Regions from separate parts of the Labrys sedimenti genome, predicted to be linked through region 2. Evidence: predicted binding sites of a transcription regulator. Region 2 holds the regulator's gene; each other region holds the start of a gene.
The links. Region 2 encodes PhoB, which activates phosphate uptake and scavenging genes when phosphate is short. Its sites were predicted from a motif close to TGTCATNNANCTGTCAT; they were not measured.
Positions count from the first base shown of each region.

Region 1: the regulator PhoB is predicted to act here: its motif matches at 2,528-2,544, upstream of U1R88_RS20070 (esterase-like activity of phytase family protein).
Region 3: the regulator PhoB is predicted to act here: its motif matches at 2,913-2,929, upstream of U1R88_RS01790 (UDP-2,3-diacylglucosamine diphosphatase).
Region 4: the regulator PhoB is predicted to act here: its motif matches at 4,232-4,248, upstream of phnF (phosphonate metabolism transcriptional regulator PhnF).

Region 1 is NZ_JAXOUF010000006.1:291,599-299,340, reverse strand. It holds gene U1R88_RS20080 (LysR substrate-binding domain-containing protein) at 1-44, opposite strand, end outside; gene U1R88_RS20075 (sodium-translocating pyrophosphatase) at 136-2,286, opposite strand; gene U1R88_RS20070 (esterase-like activity of phytase family protein) at 2,696-4,243, shown strand; gene thiL (thiamine-phosphate kinase) at 4,499-5,485, opposite strand; gene nusB (transcription antitermination factor NusB) at 5,500-5,961, opposite strand; gene U1R88_RS20055 (6,7-dimethyl-8-ribityllumazine synthase) at 5,958-6,485, opposite strand; gene U1R88_RS20050 (riboflavin synthase) at 6,638-7,273, opposite strand; gene ribD (bifunctional diaminohydroxyphosphoribosylaminopyrimidine deaminase/5-amino-6-(5-phosphoribosylamino)uracil reductase RibD) at 7,284-7,742, opposite strand, start outside.
Region 2 is NZ_JAXOUF010000002.1:25,901-33,642, forward strand. It holds gene U1R88_RS06510 (aldo/keto reductase) at 1-472, shown strand, start outside; gene U1R88_RS06515 (YciI family protein) at 558-914, shown strand; gene U1R88_RS06520 (RNA polymerase sigma factor) at 932-2,173, shown strand; gene phoB (phosphate regulon transcriptional regulator PhoB) at 2,422-3,123, opposite strand; gene phoU (phosphate signaling complex protein PhoU) at 3,137-3,856, opposite strand; gene pstB (phosphate ABC transporter ATP-binding protein PstB) at 3,891-4,706, opposite strand; gene pstA (phosphate ABC transporter permease PstA) at 4,715-5,557, opposite strand; gene pstC (phosphate ABC transporter permease subunit PstC) at 5,569-6,573, opposite strand; gene pstS (phosphate ABC transporter substrate-binding protein PstS) at 6,647-7,693, opposite strand.
Region 3 is NZ_JAXOUF010000001.1:381,527-389,268, reverse strand. It holds gene U1R88_RS01800 (LysE family translocator) at 195-836, shown strand; gene U1R88_RS01795 (glycosyltransferase family 4 protein) at 889-1,953, opposite strand; gene U1R88_RS01790 (UDP-2,3-diacylglucosamine diphosphatase) at 1,963-2,778, opposite strand; gene U1R88_RS01785 (undecaprenyl-diphosphate phosphatase) at 3,077-3,937, opposite strand; gene U1R88_RS01780 (DUF2852 domain-containing protein) at 4,175-4,600, shown strand; gene U1R88_RS01775 (fumarylacetoacetate hydrolase family protein) at 5,048-5,896, shown strand; gene U1R88_RS01770 (OmpP1/FadL family transporter) at 6,049-7,332, opposite strand.
Region 4 is NZ_JAXOUF010000002.1:590,225-597,966, reverse strand. It holds gene phnE (phosphonate ABC transporter, permease protein PhnE) at 1-804, shown strand, start outside; gene U1R88_RS09250 (ArsR/SmtB family transcription factor) at 807-1,487, opposite strand; gene U1R88_RS09245 (NIPSNAP family protein) at 1,563-1,892, shown strand; gene U1R88_RS09240 (hypothetical protein) at 1,914-2,162, opposite strand; gene U1R88_RS09235 (lysine-2,3-aminomutase-like protein) at 2,343-3,380, shown strand; gene phnF (phosphonate metabolism transcriptional regulator PhnF) at 3,446-4,198, opposite strand; gene phnG (phosphonate C-P lyase system protein PhnG) at 4,333-4,824, shown strand; gene phnH (phosphonate C-P lyase system protein PhnH) at 4,824-5,444, shown strand; gene U1R88_RS09215 (carbon-phosphorus lyase complex subunit) at 5,444-6,556, shown strand; gene U1R88_RS09210 (alpha-D-ribose 1-methylphosphonate 5-phosphate C-P-lyase PhnJ) at 6,553-7,647, shown strand; gene phnK (phosphonate C-P lyase system protein PhnK) at 7,644-7,742, shown strand, end outside.

The DNA.
Region 1 (7,742 bases), on a different contig from region 2:
TCGGCGAGGACGACGAACTGGTGCAGGAGGCGCGTCTCGATCATCAGCCAGAACCATTGCGGCCCTTGCGGCCGCCTCTAAACGAATGAGGGAGGGCAATGCCCTCCCTCACCCACCAGAACCTATCGCAAAACCTCAGTGATGGGCCAGGATGGCCAGCAGGAGCAGCGCGACGATATTGGTGATCTTGATGGCCGGATTGACGGCGGGACCCGCCGTATCCTTGTAGGGATCGCCGACCGTATCGCCGGTCACCGAGGCCTTGTGGGCTTCCGAGCCCTTGAGGTGCTTGGTGCCGTTGGCATCGATGAAGCCGTCCTCGAACGACTTCTTGGCATTGTCCCAGGCCCCGCCGCCCGCCGTCATCGAGATGGCGACGAAGAGGCCGGTGACGATCACGCCCAACAGCATGGCGCCGACGGAAGCGAAGGCATCGGATTTCGAGCCGGTGATCCACAGCACCAGGAAATAGATCACGATCGGCGACAACACCGGCAGCAGCGAGGGGATCAGCATCTCCTTGATGGCGGCACGGGTCAGCAGATCCACCGCCTTGCCATAGTCAGGCTTGTCGGTGCCCTGCATGATGCCGGGCTTCTCGCGGAACTGGCGCCGGACTTCCTCGACGATGGCCGAGGCTGCCTTGCCCACGGCGGTCATGGCGATGCCGCCGAAAAGGTAGGGGATGAGACCACCGAGCAGCAGGCCGACCACCACGAAGGGATTGGCCAGCGAGAAGTTCGGCTGCACCCCGGCGAAATAGGGATACTGCGCCGAATTCGAGGCGAAATAGGTCAGATCCGAGGTATAGGCAGCGAACAGCACCAGGGCACCGAGGCCGGCAGAGCCGATGGCATAGCCCTTGGTGACGGCCTTGGTGGTGTTGCCTACGGCGTCGAGCGCGTCCGTCGATTTGCGCACTTCCTTGGGCAGTCCCGCCATTTCGGCGATGCCGCCGGCATTGTCGGTGACCGGACCGAAGGCGTCGAGCGCCACCACCATGCCGGCAAGGCCGAGCATGGTCGTCACCGCGATTGCCGTGCCGAACAGACCCGCCAGCGTGTAGGTGGCGACGATGCCTGCGACGATCACGATGGTCGGCAGCGCCGTCGCTTCCAGCGAGACCGCGAGGCCCTGGATGACGTTGGTGCCGTGACCGGTGACCGAGGCCTGCGAGATCTCACGCACCGGCCGGTAGCCGATACCCGTGTAATATTCGGTGATCCAGACGATAAGGCCTGTTACCAGCAGGCCGACGATGCCGCAGGCGAACAGAGAGGTACCGGTGACGTCATGGCCGCCGATGGTGCCGATCGAGCCCCAGCCGATGAGGAAATGCGTGGCGACGGCCAGGCCTGCCACCGAGAGGACGGCCGAGGCGATGAAGCCCTTGTAGAGCGCGCCCATGATCGACTGGTTGGCGCCGAGCTTGACGAAGAAGGTGCCGATGATCGAGGTAACGATGCAGGCCGCGCCGATGCCGAGCGGATAGAGCAGCACGTTGGAGAGCACCGGCGTACCGGCGAACAGGATCGCCGCCAACACCATGGTGGCGACCACGGTGACGGCATAGGTCTCGAACAGGTCGGCCGCCATGCCGGCGCAATCGCCGACATTGTCGCCGACATTGTCGGCGATGGTCGCGGGGTTGCGCGGATCGTCCTCGGGAATGCCGGCCTCGACCTTGCCGACGAGGTCGCCGCCGACGTCGGCGCCCTTGGTGAAGATGCCACCGCCGAGGCGGGCGAAGATCGAGATCAGCGAGGCGCCGAAGCCGAGGGCCACCAGCGAATCGATGATCTCGCGCGCCTGCTTGGGATCGGCGAAGGAGAGCTGCATCGGCCCGGTCAGCACGTAATAGTAGACGGCCACCCCGAGAAGAGCGAGACCCGCCACCAGCATGCCGGTGACCGCACCGGCCTTGAAGGCGACTTCAAGGCCCTGTCCTAGCGAGTTCATCGCGGCCTGTGCGGTGCGGACATTGGCCCTGACCGACATGTTCATGCCGATGAAGCCGGCAAGGCCCGAGAGCACGGCGCCGATCAGGAAGCCGATGGCACTCGGGATCGAAAGGAAATAGGCGACCAGGGCAAAGATGATGATGCCGACACCTGAAATGGTGACGTATTGGCGCCTGAGGTAAGCCTGCGCGCCTTCGCGCACGTAACCGGCGATTTCCTGCATCCGGGCGTTGCCGGCTGGCTGCGCCATCACCGACTGGAATGCCCAGACTCCGTAAACGAGGGAAAGCGCCCCGCACGCAATAATGACCCACAGAGAAAGCATGGACTAAATGTTCCTTGTTCTTTACTCGCACAAGCCACTGAACAAATCGCACGAACGAACGACCCCTGCCCTTCGCATCGAAGGTCAGGATATTGCAGGTGCGGCGAATCCTCCCACCGGAGCCGTCTGATTGTCCGGATTGCCGCGATGCTGCCAAAATCATACGGGCAGCGCAACCGACGCCGTGCGTTCGCGGCAAGTTCTTTCGAAGATCCTCTTGGTGCGTCACCCGCCGGAAAACTGTCACGCCTCTGTCATCGGCTCTTGCCAAGGAAGTCCACGCTGAAGCGTTTCGCAATTCGGCCATATTGCTGAAAATTGCGAAGACACGTCGAAACAACAATGACCGGGAGCAAAGACGCGTTTTCGCTGAGGCGCGTCTGTGTTCTGGCCACCGAGCGAGATTTCCATGCGCCTTCTTCGCACCATCCTTCTCACCACCCTCTCGGTTCTGCCGACGCTGGCAATGGCCGAGCCCCTGGCCATCAAGGAGCCTTTCGTTTCTTCCGCCCCGGGCGAAGAGAAGATCGATTTCGCCGGTGGCAGCTTCGTCAACCACGGCCTGGTCGGCGTCGGCCGGCTGAGCGCCGACCTCAAGGACGAGAAGGGGGACACGCTCGGCTCCTTTTCCTCCATGGCGATCGATCCCAAGAGCTGGAGCAAGACTGCCACGGGCTACAAGGGCCAGCTCCGCTCCCTACCGGATCGCGGCTACAACAATCCCGACAAGGGCCTGTTCTTCGACTATCAGGGTCGCGTCCTCGCCTTCGACTTCGCCTTCACGCCCTATTCCGGTGCTGCGCTACCCACCGCCGTGACCTCGCAGTCGCAGATCGACTTGAAGCCGCTCGCCGGCAAGGGCGTCTTCCTCACCGGCCTCGACGGCAAGCCGACGACGGGTGCCGATCCCGCCGACAACACCGTGGAGATGAACGGCTATACCCTGCCCGTGCCACCGGCCGGTGCGCTCGGCGCCGGCTCCCTCTCCTTCGACGCCGAGTCGATCGCCTATCGCTCCGATGGCAGCTTCTATGTCGGCGACGAATATGCCGCTGCCGTCTACCTGTTCGAGCCCGGCGGCAAGTTGAAGGGCCTGATCCCGCCCGGCCCGGCACTCGTTCCCACCAAGAAGGGCAAGATCAACTTTACCTCGATGGAAGCGCCCGACACCGGCCGGCGCAACAATCAGGGCCTGGAAGCGATCTCGCTGACGCCGGACGGCAAGACCCTCTATGCCGTGCTGCAGAGCGGCACGCTGCAGGACAGCTCCGCCGGCAAGAACCAGGCGAACCGCGCCACCACGCGTATCTATGTCTATGATGTCGCCTCGGACCCGCTGCCCAAGACCCCCAAGGCCGTCTATGCGATCGAACTGCCGGTCTATTCCAAAAAAGGCGACGGCAAGATCGACAGCACGGCCGCGCAGAGCGAGATGGTGGCGCTCGACGATCACCGCTTCCTCCTGCTCGCACGTGATGGCGCCGGCCATGGCTGCGATTGCAAGAATCCGGAGATGTTCAAGGCCGTGCTGGTGGTCGACACCTCAGGCGCCACCAACCTGGCGGGCACGGACTATGAAACCGGCACCAAGCCGATCGCACCCGCCAAGGACGAGCGCAACGTCCTCGACACAGCTATCACCCCGGCCCGTTCGCAGGTGCTGGTCAACCTCTTGAACGCCACCCAACTCGGCAAGTTCGGCCTCAACATCGACAATGCCAAGGCCAACGACCTCACCCTGTCGGAAAAGTGGGAGGCCATGACGCTGATGCCGGCCCTCGATCCGGCCGCGCCCAACGATGCCTTCCTGTTCGTCGGCAACGACAACGACTTTCTCACCAGGAGGGGCGTGATGAAGGGGCAGAGCTACGACGCCGGCCTCACCAACGACACGCTGGTACTGGCCTATCGCCTGACGCTGCCCGAAGACCTGGCCAAGGCTTTGGCAGCGAAGTAGAAGCCGCAGCCGAAGCGTCTGCGCGCAAAGCGGAAAGCCAACAAAGTAAGGTGTGACAAGCCTTCTCCCCTTGCGGGAGAAGATGGACCGGCGGAGCCGGGACGGATGAGGGGTGCTGGCGAAATGCTTAGACGGATGCGTTTCTCCCCTCTTCCGCCCCCAAGTCTTTTGCTTGAACGCGAGGTCCTGGAAGGACCTCGCTACGGCACCTTCTCCCACAAGGGGAGAAGGGGAACACGCCTTCTCCTGCCTTGCTCAAAAATGACTGAAACTGCCGCGGGCGAACTGGACGTCGTTGCCCTCATCGTCAAGCCATCTCGGAGCATGATGACCTAGTGTCACCGTGCCGATTGGGCTGACCGTGACCCCGCAATTCTGTGCCGCGGTTTCGAAGGCGATACGCTGCCCGGAGGGCACGGCACAGAGAATTTCATAATCGTCCCCTCCCGTGAGCGCCGTTTCCAGCAATATCGCGTCAAGCTTGCAGGCTGCCTGCGCGGCCGGTGAAAGCGGCACAGCATCGCGTTCGATATCGGCCGACGCACCGGAAGCCCGCAGCAGCTTGGCGAGATCGCCGACGAGGCCATCCGAAATATCCATCGAGGCCGAGGCATGGGCGAGCACAGCCGGCGCCAGGGCCGTACGCGGCTGCGGCAGGAGGTAGCGCCTGGCCAGGTAGTCGCGTTCCACCTCCGCAAGCCCGGCCAAGGCGTCCGCCCCGCGGCGCGCCAGCAGGCCCAGCGCTCCGTCACCGATGGAGCCGCTGACATAAAGGATGTCGCCCGGCTGCGCGCCGTCCCGGCGCGGAATACGGTCGGAGGGCACCAGGCCGAAGGCGTTGACGGCGATGGTCAGCGGCCCCGTGGTCTTGACGGTGTCGCCGCCCAGCAAAGCGAAGTCGAATTCCTTGCCGTCGACCGCCAGGCCCTCGGCGAAACGCTGCAGCCAGTCCTCGCGCCAGCCCGGCGGCAAGGCCAGGCAGAGCGTATAGGCATGCGGCTGCGCGCCCTTGGCGGCAAGGTCCGACAGGTTCACGCGCAAGGCCTTGCGCGCGATGAGATCGGGGTCGTCGTCGGCAAGAAAATGAATGTCAGCGACCAGCGCATCGGTGGTCACCACCAGATGCGCTCCAGGCGGCACGCTCAGCGTCGCAGCGTCATCCGTCAGCCCGCGCGCCCCGGGATGGGTCGCGAGCGGAGCGAAGAAACGGCTGATCAACTGATCTTCGGTGAGCCGCGCCATGCGAGGACTGCTGCTCAGGAAGCCTGGAGATGGTCGTTTCGTTCGGCCTTGGCGATCTTGTCGAGCACAGCATTGACCATGCCGGCTTCCTCGCGGTCGAGGAAGGCATGCGCGACACTGACATATTCGGAGATCGTCACTTTCGGCGGGATGTCCTGGCGATGCAGCAATTCATAGACGCCGGCACGCAGGATGGCACGCAGAATGGCATCCACCCGCTTGAGCGGCCAGCCATCGGCCAGCGCCTGATCGACCTTGGGATCGATGCTGCGCTGCTCGCGCACGACCCCGCCGACGATGTCGCGGAAGAAGCTCTCCTCGGCCGGCGAATATTCGACGCCGTCGATTTCCTGGCCTATCCAGTGGTTCTCGAATTCTGCCAGCACCTCGACGACATTGGTGCCGCGGATGTCCATCTGGTAGAGCGCCTGCACACTGGCGAGGCGCGCAGCGGAACGTTTCTGGGCCCGGCTCATGCCTCGACCCCATGCAGGCGGCGTTTCAGGGCAACCATGTGCAGAGCGGCATCGGCCGCGCCGCCACCCTTGTTCATTTCCGAAATGCTGGCGCGAACCCGAGCCTGCTCGTCATTCTCGACGGTGAGGATGCCGTTGCCGAGCGGCAAAGCGCGCTGCACGGAGATGTCCATCAGGGCACGCGAACTCTCGCCGGCGACGATGTCGTAATGGGTGGTCTCGCCACGGATCACGCAGCCCAGGGCGATCGCCGCGTCATAGGCACGGCCGCGCTGAACGGCGGCGTCGAGAGCCATCACGATGGCCGAGGGGATCTCGAGGGCACCCGGCACGGTGAGCACGTCGAAGCTGCCGCCGGCCGCCTTGATGGCGCCGGTCGCGCCGGTGAGCAGCCCGTCGGCGATCTCTTCGTAATAACGAGCTTCGACGATCAGGATATGCGGCGGCAGGGGACCGCCGAAGCCGGACTCGGTATTTTCGAAGGAAGGAGCGGAGGAACTGGATACACGCCTGGGACCGGCCATGGGAATTCTCGTCTCAGAGGAAAGGCGGGCTCTACACGCGCCGCCTGAATGCTGTTGGATTGAGGGCGTTCCTAGAGCATCGTGTCGAAAAGGGAAAGCCGGTTTTGAGCAGGAGCGATGTGACCGCGAAGCATGGCGGCGCGCGGCCTGTCTCAGCCTCCGGCGCGATCACTCCAACGTTCGGTCCCGACATCCGCCAGCCGCGCGGCATAGCGCGCCATGGTGTCGATCTCGATGTTAACAGTATCGCCCACCTCGGCATTGCCCCAGGTGGTGACGCACAGGGTGTGGGGGATCATCATCACGCCGAAATCCTGCCCCTCGACCTTGTTGACGGTCAACGACGTGCCGTCGAGCGCCAGCGATCCCTTCTGGGCGATGAAACGCGACAGGTCACCAGGTACCCGGAAGATGAATTGCGAGGTGCCGTCCTGATCCTTGCGATCCAGCACGGTCGCCACTCCGTCGACATGGCCGGAGACGATATGCCCGCCGAGTTCGTCGCCGATCCGGAGTGCCCGCTCGAGATTGAGCTTGTGCCCCACGCGCCAGGAGCCGAGTGTCGTGCGCCCGATCGTCTCGGAAGAGGCATCGACGGTGAACAGCGTGTCGCCACCCGGCCGCAGCGCCAGGCTGGTCATGGTAAAACAGATGCCGGCCACCGCCATGGAGGCCCCCACCGTCATGGTGTCAGCGGGATAGGAGCAGGCGACGGCGATGCGCTTGGCGGAGCCGTGGTCCTCCAGCGCGACGATCTCGCCAATATCGGTGATGATGCCGGTAAACATGATGGGCCCTTCAATTCCTGCGCTGAATGGTCATGGTATCATGTCCGATCATGCGTGCGGCCAGATTGGGCAATTGCCCATCGATTTTAGCCTGAAGCTGCGATGTCAGCGCCGTCACCCCCTCGCCGATCGGTTCGGACGAGGTGAACTGCACGAATTCCTCGACGAGATCGGCCTCGACCAGGCCGGCCGCAAGCCGAGGGCCGGCTTCGACCATGAGGCGCGTGAGGCCCCGCGTGCCGAGCAGACGCAAAGCCTCGCCGAGATCGAGGGATGCTCCCTCGCCGGGTGACAAGGCCGAGCAGCCGATCCGCATCACTTCCACGCCAGCCTCGACCAGACCCTGTTCCGGTTCGACCGGCGCATCGGCGCGAGCCATGACCCATACCGGCACCTCGCGAGCCGTCTCGACCAGCCGTGAGGTGAGCGGGAGCCGCAGCCTTGAATCGAAGACGATCCGCACCGGAGA
Region 2 (7,742 bases):
CAACACCATGTTCAAGGCGCTGGCGATCAGCACCAAGGAGATGTGGCCGCGCTTCGAGAACTTGCAGACACAATATAATCTCTATGATCGTTCCGGTTATGAGCGCGAACTCGAGGCTTTCTGTCTCAAGAACGAGATCGGCGTGACCAGCTATTTTTCGTTGGCCAAGGGCTTCCTGTCCGGCAAATATCGCAGCGAAGCCGATTTCGCCAAGAGCAATGCCCGTGGCGGCGACATGGGCAATTACCTCAACGAGCGGGGCCTGCGCATCCTTGCCGCCCTGGATGCGGTGGCCGCGGCCAAGAACGCCACGCCGGCCCAGATTGCCATAGCCTGGCTGATCGCAAGGCCCGGGATCGTCGCTCCGATCGCCAGTGCCACCAGCGTCGAGCAGCTCGCCGACCTGATCAAGGCGACCGAGCTCAATCTCGGATCGGCCGAGATCGAGCAGCTTACCAAGGCAAGCGCATAATTTTCCTGCCGCTGTCGAAAGCGAACGGGATGGCGCGTCATTGTCATGCCGGCGCATCATGCGCCGGCAGAGACAGGAGGAACCCATGCAGTTCGCAATTCTGATCTACAGCAACGAAGAAGCCATGCTGAAGGCGGATCCCGCCAACAAGCAGCAGATCCTGGCCGCCTACCAAGCCTACACGCAGGCGCTCCAGTCGTCCGGCAGCCTGGGACCGTGGAGCCGCTTGCGTCCGACGGCTTCGGCCACCACCGTGCGTATCGCCGACGGCAAGAGCCAGGTGCTCAACGGTCCCTTTGCCGACACCCGTGAGCAGCTCGGCGGCTTCTACATCATCGACGTGCCGGACCTGGATGCCGCGATCGGCTGGGCGGCGCGCTGCCCGAGCGCGGCCATCGGGACCATCGAGGTCCGGCCGATATGGGACCCGAAGGACTATTGAGCAAACGAGCCGAGCCGGTGTCTTCGGCCCCCGCTGCCGACCTTGCCGAAGTCGTGGCGCGACGCAGCTATGGCCGTCTCGTCGCACTTCTTGCGGCACGCTCGAGCGACATTGCGGGGGCGGAGGACGCCCTGGCCGACGCCTTCGCGGCAGCCTTGGAACATTGGCCGGCGGGCGGCGTGCCCGCCAATCCCGAGGCCTGGCTCCTGACCGCGGCCCGCCGCCGCCAGATCGATGCGGCCCGCCGCGCCAGGCTGCGCGGCGAAAAGGCGGACGCGGTCATCCGCCATGTCGAGGCCCTCGCCTCGGAGCAGGGCGAGCGGCATGCCGTGCCCGACGAGCGCCTGCGCCTGATGTTCGCCTGCGCCCATCCCTCTCTCGATGCTTCCGTGCGTGCGCCCCTGATCCTGCAGGTGATATTGGGGTTCGATGCCGGCGCGATCGCCAGCGCCTTCCTGGTCTCACCCACTGCGATGGGCCAGAGGCTGGTGCGGGCCAAGGCCAAGATCAAGCAGGCCGGCATTCCCTTCCGCATCCCGGAGCCCGACGAGCTGCCCGGCCGCCTCGATGCGGTGCTGGCGGCCGTCTACGCCGTCTATGCCGAGGGCTGGGCCGATCCGGAAGGGGCTCACGCCCGCGAGCGCAATCTGTCGGCGGAAGGTATCTGGCTCGGCCGGCTGCTGGCCTCGCTCCTGCCCGGCGAGGCAGAAGTGCTGGGACTGCTGGCGCTGATGCTGCACGCCGAAGCGCGGCGAGCGGCACGCCGCGGCCCGGGTGGCGATTATATTCCGCTGGAGCAGCAGGATACCGCGCTCTGGGATGCCGGGCTGATCGAGGAGGCCGAGGCCTTGCTTGCCCGGGCCGGCCAGGTCCGCCAGATCGGCCGCTATCAGCTGGAAGCCGCGCTGCAATCGGCCCATGCTCATCGACGCATCTGCGCGGCGACGGACTGGGCCGCGATCGTCACGCTGTATGAAGCCCTGGTCCTGCTGACCGCTTCTCCGGTGGCCGCCATCAACCGGGCCGTGGCGCTGGGCCGCCTTGCGGGGCCGCAGGCTGGTCTGGACGCGCTCGACGAGGTCGCCGGCGACGGACGCATCATCGATTACCAGCCCTATTGGGCAGCGCGTGCCGACTTGCTGGCGCGGGCGGCGAAGCCGGAAGAGGCCCGCAATGCCTATTCGCGGGCGATCGGCCTGGAGAGCGACCCGGCCATCCGCCGCTATCTGCAGGGACGCCTGGCGGATCTGGGGGCGTGATTGCGTGGCCAGAGAACTGGTCAGACACTGATGCTCACCCTTACACCAACTCGCGCAATCCCCGACCCGTCATTGCGAGCGAAGCGAAGCAATCCAGGAACTCGCAGGCCTGGAGTTCAGGGCTCTTGGATTGCTTCGCTTCGCTCGCAATGACGTTGATGAGTCGAACTCAAAGCGTGCTGGTATTACTCACTACGTCGCGCAGCCTTGGCGAAAGGAAGCGGGCGGGCAATGCCCGCAAACCGCCCTCAGGATTGCTTGGCGAAGGTCTCGTCGAAGGAATAGCCGGCGCCACGCACGGTGCGGATCGGATCGATCTCGCGGGTGCGATTCATCGCCTTGCGCAGGCGGCCGACATGCACGTCGACCGTGCGCTCGTCAATATAGACGTCGCGGCCCCAGACGCTGTCGAGCAACTGCTCGCGCGCGAACACCCGTCCCGGCGCCTGCATTAGGAATTCGAGCAGGCGGAACTCGGTCGGGCCGAGGCGGATCTCGCGATTGCCGCGATGGACACGCTTGGTCTCCCGGTCGAGCGAGATGTCGCCGGCCTTGAGCAGGGAGGCGACGTGATCGGGCTTGGCCCGGCGCAGCAAGGCACGCACGCGGGCCGAGAGTTCGGGCACCGAGAAGGGCTTGACGACATAGTCGTCGGCGCCGGTGGCAAGGCCACGCACGCGTTCGGTTTCCTCGCCGCGCGCCGTGAGCATGATCACCGGCAGGCGCTCGGTTTCCGGCCGCATGCGGATGCGCCGGCACAATTCGATGCCGGACAGGCCCGGCAACATCCAGTCGAGCAGGACGAGGTCCGGCACGCTTTCGCGCAGCCGAATCTCGGCATCGTCTCCGCGTGCGACGCTATCGACCTCATAGCCTTCGGCTTCGAGATTGTAGCGCAGCAGCAGAGTCAGGGCTTCTTCGTCCTCGACGATCAGAACCTTGGGAGGCATGGCCTATCCCTTGTTATTTAGCCGGCACAGGAAGATCGACAAGATCGGTGCTGTTGTCCGCCTTGGGCCGCTCGCCGGCCGGCGATTCACCGGTGACCAAATAGTGCACCGTCTCGGCGATGTTGGTGGCGTGGTCGCCGATGCGCTCGATGTTCTTGGCGCAGAACAGCAGATGGGTGCAGAAGCCGATATTGCGCGGATCTTCCATCATGTAGGTCAGCAATTCGCGGAACAGCGAGGTATACATCGCATCGATCTCGCCGTCCGAGCGCCAGACCGAGAGCGCTTCCTCGACGTTGCGCTGGGCGAAGGCATCGAGCACCTGCTTGAGCTGCTCGAGCACCAGGTCGGCCATGTGATCGAAACCGCCGAAGAGCTGGGCCGGCTGGGCGTGGCTGTGGATGGCCACCACGCGCTTGGCGACGTTCTTGCCGAGGTCGCCGATCCGTTCGAGGTCATTGGCCACCCGCAGGGCCGAGACGATTTCGCGCAGGTCGAGGGCCAGCGGCTGGCGCTTGGCGATGATCAGGATGGCCCGGTCCTCGACCTGGCGCTGCAGCTTGTCGATCGCGGCATCGAGATCGATCACCGCTTTGGCGCGCTGGGTGTCACGCTTGAGCAGGGCTTCGACGCTGTCGGCCACGCTCTTCTCGGCGTAGCCACCCATTTCGGCGATCATGTTGCGCAGTTCGCGCAGTTCCTGGTCGAAGGATGTAACGATATGGTCGGACATGCCGCCTCCAAATGAATTCGACGCTGGCCGGGAATCAGCCGAAGCGGCCGGTGATGTAGTCCTGCGTACGGCTGTCGTTCGGGGTGGTGAACATCTTGTTGGTCTGGCCGACCTCGATGAGGTCGCCCAGATAGAAGAAGGCCGTCACATCCGCGCAGCGCGCCGCCTGCTGCATATTGTGCGTGACGATGACGATGGTGAAGTCCCGCTTCAATTCGTCGATCAGTTCCTCGATCTTGGCGGTCGAGATCGGATCGAGTGCGGAGGTCGGCTCGTCCAGCAGCACGACTTCGGGCTTCACCGCGATGGTGCGGGCGATGCACAGGCGCTGCTGCTGGCCGCCGGACATGCCGAGGGCCGAAGCGTGCAGGCGGTCCTTGACCTCGTTCCACAAGGCGGCCTTGGTGAGGCACCACTCGACGCGCTGGTCCATCTCCGCCTTGGAGATGGACTCATGCAGGCGCACGCCGAAGGCGATATTGTCATAGATCGACATCGGGAAGGGCGTCGGCTTCTGGAACACCATGCCGATGCGGGCGCGCAGCACGGCCGGATCGATTTCCTTGCCGATGACGTTCTGGCCGTCGAGCAGCACGCGGCCCTTGGCGGTCTGCCCCGGATAGAGGTCGTACATGCGGTTGAGCACGCGCAGCAGGGTCGACTTGCCGCAGCCGGAGGGACCGATCATGGCAGTGACCTGCCGGTCGATCATGTCGAGGTTGATGCCCTTGAGCGCATGCTTCTCGCCATAATAGAAGTCGAGATTCTCGACCTTGAGCTTCACGGCGGCGGCTGGATCAGCGATCGGGCGTTCGGCAACCGCGATGGAGGCTTGGGGGGTAGCGGACATGGGAGCACTCATTTCTTGGGAGCGAGCACGAAGCGGGTCAGGATATTGAGCGCCAACACGCCGGCCGTGATGAGGAGGGCGCCACTCCAGGCCACCGAGACGGCCTTGGGGTCGGGATAGGGCGCGAGCTGGTAGATGGCTGCCGGCAAGCTGGCAAATGCGTTGCCGAGGTTGAGCGACCAGTTGGAATTGCCGAAGGCTGTAAGCAGCAGCGGTGCCGTCTCGCCGGCGGCGCGGGCCAAGGCCAGCAGGATGCCGGTGACGATACCGGTACGGGCCGAGCGCCAGGTTACGAAGGTGATGACCTTCCACATCGGCGATCCCAGGGCAAAGGCGGCTTCACGCAGGCTGGTCGGCACCAGGGCCAGCATGTCCTCGGTGGTGCGCACGACCACCGGCAGGATGATGATGGCGAGGGCGATCACGCCGGCCCAGCCGGAGAAGCCGCCCGTTGCCACCACGATCATCTGGTAGACGAACAGGCCGATCAGGATGGACGGCGCGGAGAGCAGAATGTCGTTGATGAAGCGCACCGCATCGGCGAATTTGCTGCCGCGGCCAGCCTCGGCGAGGAAGGTGCCGGCCATGATGCCGATCGGCGCACCGATCAGGAGGGCGAGCAGCACCATGACGAGAGAGCCGACGATGGCGTTGCGCAGGCCGCCATCGGCCATGTCCTTGGTGAAGAGGTCCATGGTCAGCGAGGGCAGCCCCTCACGCAGCAGCGTGAACAGGATCCATGCCAGCGCCAGCAGGGAGATAGCGGCAAAGCTGATGGAGACGACCTTGTAGGCATAGTCGAGGGCGCGGCGGCGGGCGAGACGGGCGCTGCCTTGGGCGAGATTGGCCATGATGCTCTCCCTTACTTGGCGTTGGTGCGCACGAGCATGCGGGAGATCGCAAGCACGATGAAGGAAATCACGAAGAGGACGAAGCCCAGCTCCAGCAGCGACTGGCTGCGCAGCGAGCCGGCCGGTGCGTCCGGGAATTCGTTGGCGATGGTGGAGGCGATGGTCGCGCCCGAGGAGAACAGCGATGCCGATATTCGGTTGGCGTTGCCGATCACGAAGGTCACCGCCATCGTCTCGCCCAAAGCGCGGCCGAAGCCGAGCATGACGGCGCCGACCAGGGCCGTGCGGCCATAGGGCACCGAGACGTTGCGGAAGACCTCATAGGTGGTGGCGCCGACGCCATAGGCCGATTCCTTCAGCATGGCGGGCACGGCTTCGAGGATCTCGACGAACATCGCGGTGATGAAGGGAATGATCATCAGGGCCAGGATGATGCCGGCCGTGAGCATGCCGGCGCCGTTGGTGGGGCCCTTGAACAGATAGCCGAGCACCGGCACGTGCGAGAGGATGGAGATGATCGGCGGATAGATCGTCTGGGCCAGGATCGGCGCCACGATCAGGGACCCCCACATGCCGAAGATGATCGAGGGCACGGCCGCCAGGAGCTGGATGGCGATGCCGATCGGCCGCCGCACGCTCTGGGGTGCGATCTCCGTGAGGAAGAAAGCGATGCCGAAGGACATCGGCAAGGCAATGATCAAAGCGAGAATGCCGGTGAACAGCGTGCCGTAGATCATGACGCCGGCGCCGAATTTCTCGGTGACGGGGTTCCAGGCGGTGGACCAGTAGAAGCTCGGCCCGAAATGGGCCAGCGCCGGCCAGCCGCCATAGAAGAGCAGCACGACGATCGAGCAGAGCAGGATCAGCACGAGGGAGCCGCAACCATAGAGGGCGGCCTTGAAGATGGGATCCAGATTGGCGCCAGGAACCGTCTTGGCCCCGGGCGAGGGAGAACCCTGCGCGACCTTTGCGGCCGAGTTGGATGCGTCCAGCGAGGAGTCGGCTACGGCGCTCATGGCGATATTCCAGCCTGTGATTCGATCAAAGAGGATGACCCGGCGCAGTTCTGCGCCGGGCCGGGTTTTCAGCTTATTCGTAGACGGCCTTGCCGTCGGCAGCCTTCACTTCGCTCTTCCAGGCGGTGCGAACGGTATCGATCACTTCCTTGGGCAGCGGGATGTAGTGCAGCTTCTCGGCCGTCGCGCCGCCATCCTTGTAGGCCCAGTCGAAGAACTTCATGACTTCGGCCGACTGCTTGGCGTCCTTGGGATCCTTCGGCAGCAGGATGAAAGTGGTGGAAACGATCGGCCAGGAGGTTTCGCCGCCGACGTCGATCATCGAGACGGCGAAATCCTTGGCGCCCTTCCAATCGGCCTTGGCGGCCGCGGCCTGGAACGCGGGAACGGTCGGCTTGACGACCTTGCCGTCCTTGTTCTGCAGCTGCGTGGTGGTCAAGCTGTTGTTGGCAGCGTAGACATATTCGACATAGCCGATGGCGCCCTGGGTGTTCTTCACGGCGCCGGCGACACCGTCATTGCCCTTGGCCCCCGAGCCGGTCGCCCATTGCACCGAGGTGGCGGCGCCGATATTGCTCTTCCAGTCGGGGCTCACGGCCGAAAGATAGGACGTGAAGACATAGGTCGTGCCCGAGCCGTCGGCGCGGTAGACCGGGGCGATGTCGAGATCGGGGAGCTTCACATCCTTGTTGAGCTCGGCGATCTTCGGATCGTTCCACTTGGTGATCTTGCCCTGGTAGATGTCGGCGATGATCGCGCCGGTCAGCGTCAGCTGGTCGGCGGACACACCCTCGATGTTCACGATCGGCACGATGGCGCCGATCACGGTCGGGAACTGCAGCAGCTTGGCAGCGGTCAGCTTGTCGGTGGCCATCGGAGCATCGGACGCGCCGAAATCGACGGTGCGGTTGGTGATCTGGGTCTGGCCGCCGCCCGAACCGATTGCCTGATAGTTCAGCGCAGTGCCGGTCTTGGCTTTGAAATCGCTACCCCAGGCATTGTAGACCGGGGCGGGGAAGGTGCCACCGGCGCCGGTGATGTCGGCAGCGAAGGCGGCGGTCGCGGCGATCGTGCTGGACAGGGCTACCGAAGCGGCGAGCGCGAGGAAGGAAAGCTTCACGGTCTATCTCCGTTGTTCTCTGGACAGGCGCTACGATCGTTTACCGGTC
Region 3 (7,742 bases), on a different contig from region 2:
GCCCGGCTGGAAAACGACCTTCCTCAACTGCCTGGTTGAGCATGGAAAAGGCCCCGGAATTCCGGGGCCTTTTTCGTTGTGGCGGCCAGATGGCTGCCATGCCGAAGCCGGGCTTGCGCTGAAGCGGGGCGCCGCTATTGTCGGTCCATTCTCCGCCGGCATGCCGAAGTTGGGCTTGCAGTAAGACGTTTGCGATGGGTGACGCCTTGTTCTATCAGTTCCATGCCTTGCTGGCGGTCTATGCGCTCTACACCGTCGCCGTCGCCAGCCCCGGCCCGAGCAATCTGGCCATCATGGGCGTGGCCATGGGACAGGGGCGCCTGCCGGCGCTGGTGCTGGCGTCCGGCATTATGACGGGCTCGATGATCTGGGCCATGCTGGCAGCCACCGGGGTCTCCACCCTGCTGGCCGCCTATGCCGACGCCATCACTGCCATCAAGATCGGCGGCGGGCTCTATCTCCTTTATCTGGCCGTCAAATCGGCGCGTTCTGCCTTCAAGGCCGGCCAGGACGAGGCTAGGCAAGAACGGGCCCCGGTCGACTACCGTCGGCTCTACTGGCGCGGCCTGATGCTGCATCTGACCAATCCGAAGTCGATCCTGGCCTGGATCGCCATCATGTCACTCGGCCTGAAGTCGGATGCTCCCGGATATACGGCCCTGGCCATCATCGCCGGCTGTGCCGTGATCGGGCTGACTACATTCGGCGGTTACGCCCTGGTCTTTTCCGCCAAGCCCATGGTTCGCCTCTATCAGAGGGCACGGCGCTGGATCGAAGCCACGCTGGCGCTGTTCTTCGGCCTGGCCGGCATCCGCCTGCTGCTATCGCGGATATAAGCCCAGACATCGCCTGGTCATAGGGCCGCGCGCCAGGCTCCAATCTTGATCGTCAAACCGGCAGGCTGGCACGCCCCTGCTTGACCGCACCGGCTGGCGCAGGTGTGGTCTTTGCCCGGCTGCAGGCGTCCACCACATTGGCGATGAACTGGTGGGCGCAGGCGTCCCAGGAATATTTCAAGGCCTCCGCCCGGGCGTCCGCGGGCTTGAGGTCGAGACAGGCCCGCGCAGCAGCAGCAAGGTCGTTGTCAAGGATGCCTGTCCTGCCGGTATTGATCACGTCGATCGGCCCCGTCACCGGAAAGGCTGCCACCGGCAGGCCGCTGGCCATCGCCTCGAGCAGGACGATGCCGAATGTATCGGTCAGGCTGGGGAAGACGAAGACATCTGCCGACGCATACGCCCTCGCCAGGTCCTCTCCCTCCAGCATGCCGGCGAAATGAACGGCCGGATAGCGCGAGCGCAGCATCTCCAGGGCCGGGCCTCCGCCCACCACCACTTTCGAGCCGGGCAGGTCGAGATCAAGGAAGGACTCGATGTTCTTCTCCACCGCAACCCGGCCGACATAGAGGAAGATCGGGCCCGGCAGGTCGAAGATGCGTACCGGTCTTGGTCGGTACAGTTCGGCATCGACCCCGCGAGACCAGCGCATCAGCCGCTTGAAGCCGCGCCCGGCCAGTTCACGCTCGAGGGCGGGGGTTGAGACCATCGTACCCGCCCCGGCATTGTGGAAACGCCGGATCCAGCGATAGCTCCAGTCGAGCGGTACGGGAGCGCGTGCGGCGAGATATTCGGGAAAGCGAGTGTGATAGCTGGTGGTGAAAGGGCGCCCCTTCTTCAGGCAGGCCCGGCGCGTGAGCAGGCCGATCGGCCCTTCGGTAGCGATATGAACGTAGTCCGGCTTCTCGGCCTCGATATGGCGCTCGATGGCACCGAGCGGCGGCATGGCCAGGCGGATTTCCGGATAAGAGGGCATCGGCACCGACCAAAAGCGATCCGGCGCCAGGAAGCCGATCTCGACGCCCTGTCGCGATGCGGCCGCAGCCGTCTGCTCCAGGGACCGGACGACGCCGTTGACCTGCGGGCGCCAGGCATCGGTGGCAATCAGGATTTTCACGGGACCGACTCAGGCGGCGCGCTGAGGAACCAGCGTCTCGTCCTGGAGGGCCGGCGGCTTGTCGGCCTGTCGGACCAGCTCGCTCCAACGCACCAGTTCGAAACGGCCGTCGAAATGCTCGACGATCGCCGTGCAGCTTTCGACCCAGTCGCCGGAATTGATGTAGGTGATGCCATCGAGGTCGCGCAGCGTGGCGTGATGGATGTGGCCGCAGATGACCCCGTCGCAATTCAAACGCTTGGCTTCCTTGGCCAGGGTTTCCTCGAAATGGCCGATGAAGCTGACAGCGTTCTTCACCTTGAGCTTGGCCCAAGCGGATAGCGACCAGTAGGACATGCCAAGGCGCCGGCGAATGGCATTCAGCCAGGTATTGACTCCCAGGGCCGTGACATAGGCCCAGTCGCCGAGCAAGGCCAGCCACTTGGCGTGTCGCACCACCACGTCGAAGGCATCGCCATGCATCACCAGGTAGCGCTTGCCGTCGGCAGCGACATGCACGGTCTGCTCCATGACTTCGATGCCGCCGAAGTGATGTCCGGGGAAATCGCGCAGGAATTCATCGTGATTGCCGGGAATATAGACCATGCGCGCACCCTTGCGGGCCTTGCGCAGCAGCTTCTGCACCACGTCGTTGTGGGCCTGTGGCCAGTACCAGCCGCTCTTCAACTGCCAGGCATCGACGATGTCGCCGACAAGGTAGATCGTCTCGGCGTCATAGGCGCGCAGGAAGTCCAGCAGCATGCCGGCTTGGCAGCCGCGCGTCCCCAGATGCACATCCGAGATAAAGAGCGCTCGATAGCGCGTGCCTTCGCCGTCGCTGTTCATGGCACCATCCTCGCCTGGCCCAAAAAACGTGTCGTCGAAACGAAGCATGAGAGCATGGCGCTTGCTTTGATGCGCTTTGCTGCAGACATCAGCGAAATCGACGACGCATCCTGATTGTCACAAACACGATTCAGTTCATGGTTTTATGACAGGCGACATGTCCGAGGAGACATCGATGCTCTTTCGTCTCCTTTTCTCTTATGGCGTCTTGCGCCGAGACGAGAACACCTCGATTTGCGGGCGCGCGCCGAAACAAAGACTTGGCGCAAACGAGCGTTCATTCATGAGCCCCCCGGCTCTAGTGATAGGCAATCCACAGCACGACGGCCCCGAGCACGATGCGGTAAATGATGAAGGGCCAGGTCGAAAAGCGCTCGAGAATGCGCATCAGTCCCCACAGGGCGGCAAAGGAGGAAATCGCCCCGACCACAAGGCCCACCAGGAGGATCAGCCAACCTTCGAGGGAGAGATGGGCGCGCAGAAGGGTGCCGATTTCGTGCAAGCCAGCCAAGGCAATGGCGGGAATGCCCAGAAGGAAGGAAAAGCGCGCCGCCTCCTCGCGCGAGAAGCCGCAGAACAGCGACGCCGTCAGGGTCGAGCCGGACCGCGACACGCCGGGGATCAGGGCGCAGACCTGAGCCAGCCCGACGATCAGGGCATCGCGCAATCGCATGTCCTCGACCCGGCGCCGGTGGCGAGCCAGAAGTTCGGCAGCGGCGAGCAGCCCACCCATGACGAGGCAGGCAAACCCGATCACCGGCAGTGCGCGCAGGGGACTGTCGCAACGATTGAGAAAGGGCGCGAGCAGCAGGCCGGCCAGCACGATCGGGATCGTGCCCAACACCACGCCCACCGCCAGGCGAAATTTCGGGGACATCCAATCCCCTGTCCGCACGGCCGCCAGCGATCCCAGGGTGATCGAGCGGATATCCGTCCAGAAATAGCAGACCACCGCGCACAGGGCCGCAAGCTGCATGGCCGCGGAGAAGGCCGAGCCGGGATCCTGCCAGCCAAGCAGGGCCGGCACCAATCGCATATGGGCCGTGGAGGAGATCGGCATCAACTCGGTGATACCCTGGACGACGCCGAGGAAAGCGACCTTTGCCACCCCCAACGTCATGAAGCCGGTGTCGACGCCTTCGGTGCAAGCGCCATTCATTCCACACCTCGAAGATTGCGCCCGGCCCAGCACGCGCGCCCACAAAGCTTTCGATCACGGCAACTTTGCGGCAGGCCATCACCACCAACGAATTTGCGGCACGAAACGCGGGAGCAGCGCTTTGCTGCTTGCGCGGTCGCCAAGATTAAATCGGACACAACTTCGGCTTGTACCCTTGAAGCCACCCGTCGCCACCCCCAACTGCTCGGGTGCTGGGTTGCAACATGGGAGAGGATAATGACCTCTTGTTCTACGCGTGGCCGCTGGCATCCGCTTCATGTGGTGGCGGTTATCGCCGGCTTTCTGATCTGGTGGCCGCTTGGCCTGGCGGCGCTGGCCTATTTCATCTGGGGCGACCGCTTTCCCAGGGAAAAGGTGCGTGAAGGCTTCGAGCGGGCCAAGGCGGAATTCGCCGGCTTCTCGCGTGATCAGCGCAGCTATGCCGGCCAGGGCTGGTCGGCCACCGGCAATGCCGCTTTCGACGATTATCGCCGCGAGACGCTGCGCCGCCTGGAAGAGGAGCGCCGGCGCCTCGAGGAAGAAGGTCGCGCCTTCGCCGAATTCGTCACCAATCTGCGTCGTGCCCGCGATAAGGAAGAGTTCGATCGCTTCATGGCCGAGCGCAATGCCGCTCGCAATGGCAGCGAGGGACACTCCGCCTGATGCGGAGAGCAAGACGCGTTTGGGCGGGAGCGATGTAGACCGAGCAGGTCGCACCCTGCTCAGGCCGCCAATGTTTCCAAACCGATCACGAGGCCCGCACAGCTCAACCTGTGCGGGCTTTGTCATTTCGCGAGGCTTGGGGACGACAGGCCTGGGCGCAACCTTCGCCAAACCCGCGAAGGACTATCCGTTCTTTTTGCGCAAAGCGTGCTTCCACCGCATTTTGCCCGCAGATTGAGGGGTCCCTTCCCTCTTCTCGACATGAGGCCAACCATTCATCCGACAAATATTGGTGTGGCATCCCACACAATGCTTGCGACCGCCCCCCCGATCGGGCATGGTCCGCACCGGCCGGCTGATGGCATTTGCCTCGCGAGGACCGGCTTTCAGGATCGATAATTTCAACGACAGCCGAAGGGCTGCAATTTTCGTCTAAAGGACCCCACAATGAAGCTGGTACGGTTTGGCGTGCCGGGCTCTGAAAAGCCCGGTTTGATCGATGCGGATGGCAAGATCAGGGACTTGTCGGCCCATGTCGCCGATTGGAGGGGCGATGCCCTCTCGCCACAGTCTTTGGCCCGGATCGCCGCGCTTGCGCCAGCCTCGCTGCCGGAAGTGACCGGTAATCCGCGCCTGGGCTCCTGCGTCGCCCAGCCCGGCAACTTCATCGCGGTCGGCCTGAACTATGCCGACCATGCGGCCGAGAGCAACATGCCGATCCCCAAGGAGCCGGTGTTGTTCAACAAGGCGCCGTCCTGCGTAGTCGGCCCCAATGACGACGTCGTCATTCCGCGCGGCTCGGAAAAGACGGACTGGGAAGTGGAACTGGCCATCGTCATCGGCAGCCGCGCCTCCTATGTCGAGGAGAAGGACGCCCTCTCCTATGTCGCCGGCTACGCCGTCTGCAACGACGTTTCCGAGCGCGCCTATCAGATCGAGCGCTCCGGCCAGTGGATGAAAGGCAAGGGCTGCCCGACCTTCGGCCCGCTCGGCCCCTGGCTGGTCACGCCCGACGAAGTCGGCGACGTGCAGAACCTTTCCATGTGGCTCGATGTCGACGGCGAGCGCGTCCAGACCGGCTCGACCAAGACGATGATCTTCGGCGTCGCCCACATCGTGCACTACATCTCGCAGTTCCTGATCCTGGAACCCGGCGACGTCATCACCACCGGCACGCCTCCCGGCGTCGGCATGGGCATGAAGCCGCCGCGCTATCTCAAGCCCGGCAATGTGATGACGCTCGGCATCGAGAAGCTCGGCGACCAGCGCCAGACCACGGTGGCCTGGAGCGCCTGAGCGTTCCACCGCGCCAGACGACATGACTGGCGCCCTTCCCGCTCGAGGAGAGGAAGGGTGTCAGGTGTCGAAACGTGAGACGGCACAACATGAAAAAGCCTTCGCGCCGGCGGGAACCTGCGCGAAGGCTTTTTTATCGGAAGTTCAGCGCCTTACTTGAAGATGCCAGGCTGGTTGGGCTCACCCGGGTCGTCCCAGCGATAGGTCAAGCTGGCTGAGACGATGTCGACGGACGAGTCCGTCTTGGCGAAATAGGGCAATCCCACATAGTGAGGGTTGCGGGCATTGAGCTTGATATCGCCGTTCACCGTGAACAGATGCGAATAGGCAAGATCGACCGAAAGCTTGTTGTTGATCTTGTAGCCCAGGCCGATCGAAGCGTGGATGCGATCGCTGTCAGGCAGACGCAGATCACGATTGAAGTCGGAAATCGGCGACCACTCATAGCCGAGGCCGGCGCGGAGCGTTAGCTCCGGACTCCAGGCATACTCACCACCCACTGAAACATAGTAGCCGTCATCATATTTGAACGGCAGGGTCGTCACTTGGCGGCCCGTTGCAGGTCCCGACGTCGCGATGACGGGAATTACACCGAACCTGCTCCATTTCGTCCATTCGAAACCGGCGGAAAGCGTGAGATCAGGCGTCACGGTCTGCGTGATGCCAATGGTCAACTGATCCGGGAGTTCCAGATCGGCCTTGACTCCCGTCCGTCCCAGCGGAGTGCGCAAATTGCCTTCCAGGTCCTGCTTGACGGAGGAACGGTAGCCTATACCGATTACGGTTCCCTCGATCGGCGTGATGGTGACACCCGCGGTGAAGCCATAGCCCCAGCTATCGCCCCGAAGGGTCGCATTTGGAGCGTTGGGAGCCGGGGAAATCGCCTGACCGAGCCGAGTCTTGAAATACATGGCCTGGAAGCCGACACCGACCGACAACCAGTCCGTTACCTTATAGGCAATGTTGGGATTGATATCGAAGGAGGCGACCTTGGAGGTGCGTGCGTAAACCTGCCCGGGCGCGTTGAAGGGGTTTTTGGTGACCAGGCCGAACGGCGTATTGGTGGCAAGGCCGATCCAGAGCCTATCATTGACCTGGTAGGAGGTATAACCCGCCGCGAGGAAACTATCCTGGCCGATATCCCCCGTCGAGGGCCAGTCCCTGGTTATGCCGCCAACACTGTATGGCTTGATGTCAGATTGCGGGAAGATACCATTGAGGACCCACTCCGATTGCCAGCCCGGAACGAAGGTCATCGTCGCCGGGTTCCAATACATGGAACTCAGGCCACCCGATCCGGCCGCCACGCCGGCAAATCCCTGCCCAAGACCAATCGTGCTCTGCTCACGCAGCATGAAAGAGCCGGCATAGGCCTGGCTCGCGGCCAGCGAAACGCCGGCCATCAGCAGCAATGCGAGTTGGGTGTTCCTTGCCATTCGTTCCCCCATATCATGACCCGCCGCTACGGCAGGTCCGGCTGAGTAATCTCAGCTGCCTATTGCTTTTGTCTGACCACAGGCAAGTAAGTATTGCTTGCGGACGGTTCATTCGAACTCATGATTCTTCGTACCAGAATATTCGACACTTCGTAACGGCCAGCGTCGCCGTTTCATTGTGTTTCCGTCACACCCGCGTCTCAATTCAGCGAGGTTGTTGCGTTCCTGTAACACTCGGTTTTTACGTCAACTTGAGGCAGGAAACATGCTTTACCGAGTGAAAAACCATCTGAATGCGCATTGGTCCGCGACCACACTGGCCGGGGGCGCCTCGGCGACTCGATAGAAGAGAAGCGGAACACAAACGCCTCGATCATCATCTTGTTGGATGACAATACATCACAAAACTT
Region 4 (7,742 bases), 560 kb from region 2:
CATCGCGCCCATTTCGAGACCTCCTGGCGCACGCGTTTCCTGGCGGGCGGCGTGATCGCCGTCCTGCTCGCCCTTGCCGTCGTCGCCATGATCCGGCTCGAGGTCACGCCGGATCGGTTCTTCAGCGGCCTTTCGCGGCTCAGCACCTTCGTGGTGCAGATGTTCCCGCCCAATGACGAGGGCAAATTCTGGTTCTTCGTCGAGGCCCTCGCCGAAACGCTCGCCATCGCCTTCGCGGGAACGCTCACCGCGGCCGTGCTGGCCGCGCCCGTAGCCTTCCTGGCAGCCCGCAACGTCATTCCCAATGTCTTCGTCCGGTTTGCCGTGCGCCGCGGCCTCGACGTGATCCGCTCGGTCGATGCGCTGATCTGGGCGCTGGTCTGGGTCGGCGTGGTTGGCCTCGGTCCCTTCGCCGGCGTGCTCGCCATCATCTGCGTGGACTTCGGCGCCTTCGGCAAGCTGTTCTCCGAAGCGATCGAGACCACCGACAACAAGGCGAGCGAGGGCGTGCTTTCCACCGGCGGCAACCGCATCCACCGCATCCGTTTCGCCCTGATCCCGCAGGTTCTGCCGGTGATGGCCAGCCAGGTGCTCTATTTCTTCGAATCCAACGTGCGCTCGGCCACCATCATCGGCATCGTCGGCGCTGGCGGTGTCGGCCAATATCTGGCCGAATTGCTGCGGGTGCTCGACCTGCCGCCCCTCGGCGTGCTGATCTTCATGATCCTGGTGACCGTCGCCGTCATCGACGTGATCTCGTCGCGCCTGCGCCTCGCGATCATCGGCCAGCCGCAACGGCCCTGATCCTATCCCGCCAGGCCGAACGCCGCATCGAAAGCCTTTGCGCCGACCGGTGTGAAGGCAATCACGCGCCCCTCCCTGCGCCGAGCCCAATCACGCTCGATCACCCAGTCGAGGAGCCTCGCACCAAGGGCACCGCCGAGATGGCTGCGGCGCTCGCTCCAGTCGAGACAGCGCCGGCAGAGCGGGCGCCGGCTTTTGGCCATGGCCGGCACGTCGAGCCCCAGCCCGACGAAGAATTGCTGCCCGGTGGCCGTGACCACGGGATCGTCATCACCGCTGATAAAGCCCTGACAGACGAAGCCGTCCAGCAGGGCGACGCCGCGCGCTCCGGCGAGGTGGTCGTAGCAGATCCTGGCTGTCCGCATGGCTTCGTCGCGCGGGCCGGTTCGCACCCTGACGGCGCCGGTGCGTTGGGCCAGCCCCATCAGCGCTTCCAGCACCTGCGCGACATCGTGGCCGGACAGGCGAAAATAGCGGTGCCGTCCCTGTTTCTCAGCTGAGAGCAGGCCGGCCGCATCGAGCTTGGCAAGGTGGCCGCTGGCCGTCTGCAGGGTGATGCCCCCGGCCTCGGCCAATTCACTCACGGTGAGGGCCCGCCCATCCATCAGCGCCGTGAGCATGTTGGCGCGGGCGGGGTCGCCGATCAGGGCGGCGACAGAGGCGATCATCGGTCCGTCTTTCATACTACGATCATAGCCGAAGCATTGACGTCGCTCAATCGCCTAGCCTGTCCCGGTCAGCCAACCAAGGAGACGGCCATGATCACGTGCTTCATCCGCTATGACATCGATCCCTTCAAGCTCGAAGCCTATGAGGAATATGCCCGCAATTGGGGCCAGCTCATCCCGGCCTGCGGGGCCGACCTCATCGGTTACTACGCGCCGCATGAGGGATCGGCCACGACGGCCTACGGGGTCTACAATATCGAGGACCTCGCCGCCTATGAGGCCTACCGAGCCCGGTTGCGCAACAGCGCCGGCGGCCGCGCCAACTACGATCTCGCCAAGCGCGAAGCCTTCATCCGGCGGGAAGATCGCCTTTTCCTGCGGCAGGTTTCGGCGCCGCATGCTCCTCTTGTGAAGGCATGAGAACGCGGCGCCTGATGGATCTTAGCCGCCGACGGCGTCAGCCGTGCACTTCTTGACGAAGCTCGTCTTGGCCGCACCGTTCAGTTTCTTGGTAGCGGCCTGCGCATCGCAGGCGCCGGCGGCATCCTTGGCGCATTTGTTGGTGAAGGCCGTCAAGGCGGCCCCCGCCAACTTCTTGTCGGTTGCCTGGGCCTTGCAGGTGGCACCTGCGGCCATGGCACTGGCGACGAGGCAAGACGAAACGAGAGCAACACCGAGCAAACGGATCATGCTGATTCTCCCAGGACAGCCCCCGGCGAAGCATGCATGGCCCGCAGGGTACGGTCGAGACGATTCTTGCCTTTCACCTTCCGAAAGGCGGCCCAAAGGTTTATGAGCAGGGCCAGATTTTGAAACCCTGCAGGATTTCCGGGACAGGACCGAAACGGGCCTCCCGGAACAGACGATCACATGAACAAGCATTCCAGTCTCAGGAGCGCTTCCGATCTGGAGGCCGCCGGCCTTGTCTCGCCGCTCGAACGCCTCGACATCGAGGAGGTCGCGCGACGTTTCTCCGTTGCCATCACCCCTGCGATGTCGGACCTGATCGAGGGCCCCCCCGATCAGGATCCAATCGCCGCCCAGTTCGTACCGACCAGCCATGAACTGACATGGAGCCCGGACGAACTCTCGGACCCGATCGGGGACGACGCCTTCTCGCCGGTGAAGGGCATCGTTCATCGCTACCCCGACCGCGTCCTGCTCAAGCCACTGCATGTGTGTCCGGTCTATTGCCGCTTCTGCTTCCGGCGGGAGATGGTGGGGCCGGAGGGCGACATGCTCGGCAGTGGCGAACTCGATGCCGCCCTGGCCTATATCGCCGGCAATCCGGCGATCTTCGAGGTCATCATCACCGGCGGCGATCCCTTCGCGCTGTCGCCGCGGCGCATCGGCCGGATCGTGAGAGCGCTGTCGGCCATCGATCATGTCGGCGTGATCCGCTTTCATACGCGCGTGCCGGTGGTGGCGCCCGAACGGGTCACGGACGAGCTCATCGAAAGCCTCGACAGCCCGAAGGGCGTGTTCGTCGCCCTGCACGCCAATCATGTGCGCGAACTCACGCCCGCCGCGCGGGTTGCCTGTACGCGGCTGGTCAAGGCGGGGATCGCCATGGTCAGCCAGACCGTGCTGCTCAAGGGCGTCAACGCCACGGCCGAGGAACTGTCGGCCCTGTTCCGGGCTCTGCTCGGCCTGCGCATCAAGCCCTATTATCTGCACCATGGCGACCTCGCCAAGGGTACGGGCCATTTCCGCACCACCATCGCCGAGGGCCAGGCGGTGATGCGGGACCTTCGCGGCACCCTCACCGGCCTCGGCCAGCCCACCTATGTGCTCGACATTCCCGGCGGACACGGCAAGGTGCCGATCGGGCCTGGTTATCTCGACGATGGCGAGAACGGCCCTGTCGTGACGGATCCGCGCGGCATCCGGCACGACTATCGCGGCTAGGGATCTTGGTGTGTCGACCACGCTCCATCGATTGATGGAGCTGAAAGGCCGGCACTCAGCGCCCGTCAGCTCTGCACCACGATCTCGGTACGGTCCGCGGCAAACAAGCTGAAGATCGCCTGGATCGGCACGCCGTCGGCATCGATGTTGACACCCTCCACCGTCAGGACGGGGCGGCCGACCGCAATATCGAGCCTGGTTGCTTCATCGGGTGAGGCAAAGCGCGCCCCGACACGGGTCGATACCCGCTTGTAATCCTCGACGCCGCAGGCCGCCAAGGCCGGCGTCACGGCCCCGAAGCGCCGATAGGCATCGGCAAAACCGGCAAAGCGCGGCAGCGGCAGGAAGGAATTGCCGAAGGCGATCGGCACCCCGTCGGCCGAACGCATGGTCAGCAGCTTCAGCACCGGACTGCCCGGTGCAATGGCCAGCAATCCGGCAAGGCGCGGATCGGCCTCGATTTCGACGGCCTCCAGCACGATGCCCCCGGCCTCGCGCCCTTCCTGCGCCATGTTCTGGCTGAAACGCGTGCGCTCGCCGATCGGATAGGCAAGCCGAGAAAGCTCGACGAAGGTCCCCCTGCCCTGCGCGGTGCGCACCAGGCCCTTGCCGGCCAGTTCGCCGAGGGCCCGGCGCACCGTATGCCGGTTGACGCCGAAGCGGGCGGCCAGTGCGGCCTCCGTCGGCAATTGCGTCCCGGGGGCCAGCATGCCGCCAATGATCTCCGCCTCGACGAGATCCACGATCTTGCGCCAGGCGGCGATACCATCGCCACGGGAAACACCGTCTTCCGCAGCAGCAAAATCGCTTGTTGCCATCTGCGACGAAAAATTCCTAGGCGGGACTGGTTTTGTCATGGAAGCGTTGCAAGGTTCCTCATATAGTTGTCTATATCACTAGACAACATGCTTCGCCAGCCTGTTGTGACCCAAGGCAGAGCAATGGTTCCGACATGAATGAGTCCTCCCCAGATCGTCATCGCCAGATGGCGGCCGAGCCGGCTGCCGGACTGAAGGCACGCCAGGCCGTCATGCGCCTTTGCGCCCACGCAACCGGCAGCGAACTCGACCAGGCCCTCTCGACCCTGGCTCCGTTGCCGGCCCATGCCGCGCTGCGGCCCGCCGCAACCGGCCTCGTCATGCTGCAGGGCCGGGTCGGCGGCGACGGCGCCGCCTTCAACCTGGGCGAGGCGAGCACGTCGCGCGCCACCGTCCGGCTCGAAAATGGGCCTGTCGGCTTTGCCTATCATCTCGGCCGTAACAGCGCCAAGGCCAGCGCCGCCGCCCTGCTCGACGCACTCTGGCAGGACGAGGCCCGTCGCAAGGCGGTCGAACGGGCACTGCGGCCGGTGGCCACCCGGTTGAATGCGGAAGCCGGCGTTTCAGCCCGGCAGACCGCAGCGACCAAGGTCAATTTTTTCACCATGGTACGGGGAGAGGACTGATGATCAGCCTTGCACAGGACCAATTTGCACAGGATCTGGCGCCCGGCTTTGCCGATGCGGCACTCGAATCCCAGGCGGTCTTCCGCGCCTGCATGAATGCGCTGGCCCGGCCGGCCCGTCCCCAGCCCCTTTTGACGGGGCTGGTGCCACCGGCACCACTGACGCCGGAACTGGCCGCCCTTGCCCTCGCTGTGGCCGATCACGAGGCCCCGCTCTGGCTCGATGCCAGGCTGCGGACAGCGGAGGTACGAGCCTATCTCACCTTCCATACCGGAGCCCACCTGACGGAAGACCCACAAGAGGCAGCCTTTGCCCTTGTCGCAGATGCCGCCGCCTGTCCTGACCTCGCCAGTTTCGCCCAGGGCAGTGACGAATATCCCGATCGCTCGACCACGCTGCTGATCGCACTGGAGCGGCTCGAAGCCGGCCATGATCTCGCCTTTACCGGGCCCGGCATCAAGGCCGACGCAGGTTTGGCGCTCGCGCCGCTTCCCGATGACTTCCGCCGGCAGCTCAGCGCCAACCATGCCGCCTTTCCATGCGGCGTCGATATCGTCTTCACGGCACCGGGCAGGATCGCCGGCCTGCCGCGCTCGTCCCAAATTCTTGGAGTAGCCTGATGTATGTCGCCGTCAAGGGTGGCGAGGAAGCCATCGACAACGCCCATCGCCTGCTCGCTCATGTCCGGCGCGGCGACAAGGCGGTTCCCGATCTCGCCACCGATCAGATCCGCGAGCAACTCACCCTCGGCGTCGACCGCGTGATGGCCGAGGGCTCGCTTTACGACCGCGATCTGGCCGCCCTCGCCATCAAGCAGGCCCGGGGCGACCTGATCGAAGCGATCTTCCTGGTACGCGCCTATCGCACCACCTTGCCGCGTTTCGGCACCAGCACGCCTGTCGATACCGACGACATGGCCATTCGTCGTCGCATCTCGGCGACCTTCAAGGACCTGCCGGGCGGCCAGGTGCTCGGCCCGACCTTCGACTACACCCATCGCCTGCTCGACTTCATGCTGGCCGCCAGCGCCGAGGTCGAGCCCCCCAAGGAAAAGCCCGCCACCGGGGAGAAGACGCCGCGCGTCAGCGACCTGCTCGGCGGCGAGGACCTGATCGAGCGCAACGCCGCTCCCGACCCCGAACGCCCGGTGGGCGATCTCACCCGCGAACCCCTCGCCTTCCCGGCCGACCGCGATCTCAGGCTGCAGGCGCTCGCCCGGGGCGATGAAGGCTTCCTCCTGGCGCTCGCCTATTCCAGCCAGCGCGGCTTTGGCCGCACCCACCCCTTCGTCGGCGAAATCCGGCTCGGCGAAGTGGAGGTGGAATTCGTGCCGGAGGAGCTCGGCTTTGCCGTGCCGATGGGCTCGATCACCGTCACCGAATGCCAGATGGTCAACCAGTTCGCAGGCTCTGCCGAAGCCGCGCCGCAATTCACACGCGGCTATGGCCTGGTCTTCGGGCAGGCTGAGCGCAAGGCGATGTCCATGGCGATGGTCGACCGCTCGCTGCGGGCGCGCGAGTTCGGCGAAGAGAGGACTGCGCCCGCCCAGGACGAGGAGTTCGTGATGTCCCATTGCGACAACGTGCAGGCGACGGGCTTCGTCGAGCATCTGAAACTGCCCCACTATGTCGACTTCCAGGCCGAGCTCGACCTCGTCAGGCGCCTGAGGGCCGAGCATGCCGAGCGGCGAGAGACGGCGCTGGCCGAAACCCGGCAGGAGGACGCAGCATGACCGAGGCAGCAAGTCATCCCGGTCGGAGCGAAGCGGAGAGCCGGGACCGCAAGCAGGAAGAGGCTCACTCTTCGAACGGTCCCGTGTCTGCGGGGCATCGCTCCGCGCTGCACCGCGCACGGGATGACAATCCCAGCGGCTACAATTTCGCCTATCTGGACGAACAGACCAAGCGCATGATCCGCCGGGCGATCCTCAAGGCCATCGCCATCCCCGGCTACCAAGTGCCCTTCGCCTCGCGCGAGATGCCGATGCCCTATGGCTGGGGCACCGGCGGCGTGCAGGTAACAGCGGCGGTGATCGGCCCCGACGACGTGCTGAAGGTGATCGACCAGGGCGCCGACGACACCACCAACGCCGTCTCGATCCGCCGCTTCTTCGCCAAGACGGCCGGCGTCGCCACCACCACCGCCACGCAGGACGCCACCATCATCCAGACACGCCACCGCGTGCCGGAAGCGCCCCTCAAGCCTGACCAGATCCTGGTTTATCAGGTGCCAATCCCTGAGCCGCTGCGCTTCCTCGAACCGCGCGAGACCGAGACGCGCAAGCTGCACGCTCTCGCCGATTACGGCCTGATGCATGTGAAGCTCTATGAGGACATCGCCCGCCACGGCCATATCGCCACAACCTACGCCTATCCGGTGGAAGTCGCCGGGCGCTATGTCATGGATCCCTCGCCGACGCCGAAATTCGACAATCCCAAGATCGACGATTGCGAGGCGCTGCAGCTCTTCGGAGCCGGGCGCGAGAAGCGCATTTATGCGGTGCCGCCACATACGCGGGTGAAGAGCCTCGACTTCGAAGATCATCCGTTCAGCGTGCAGCGTTTCAGTCAGCCCTGCGCCCTCTGCGCCGCGCGGGACGTCTATCTCGACGAGGTCGTCCTCGACGATCGCGGCGGCCGCATGTTCGTCTGCTCGGACACCGACCATTGCGAAACGAGGCGGGCCGCGGGGCACAGGGGCGAGATGCTGGGCTCGTCGCCCCTGGAAGCACGGACGTCCTCACCCGCTCCAGCCTTGTCGTCGAGTGCATCGTTTTCACGAGCGGACGAGGACGTCCGCGCTCCCAGGAAGGATGAGCCATGACTTTCGACAGCTCCCCCCTGCTCCAGGCTCGCGGGCTCACCAAGCATTACGGCACACGCCTGGGCTGCGCCGACGTTTCCTTCGATCTCTATGAG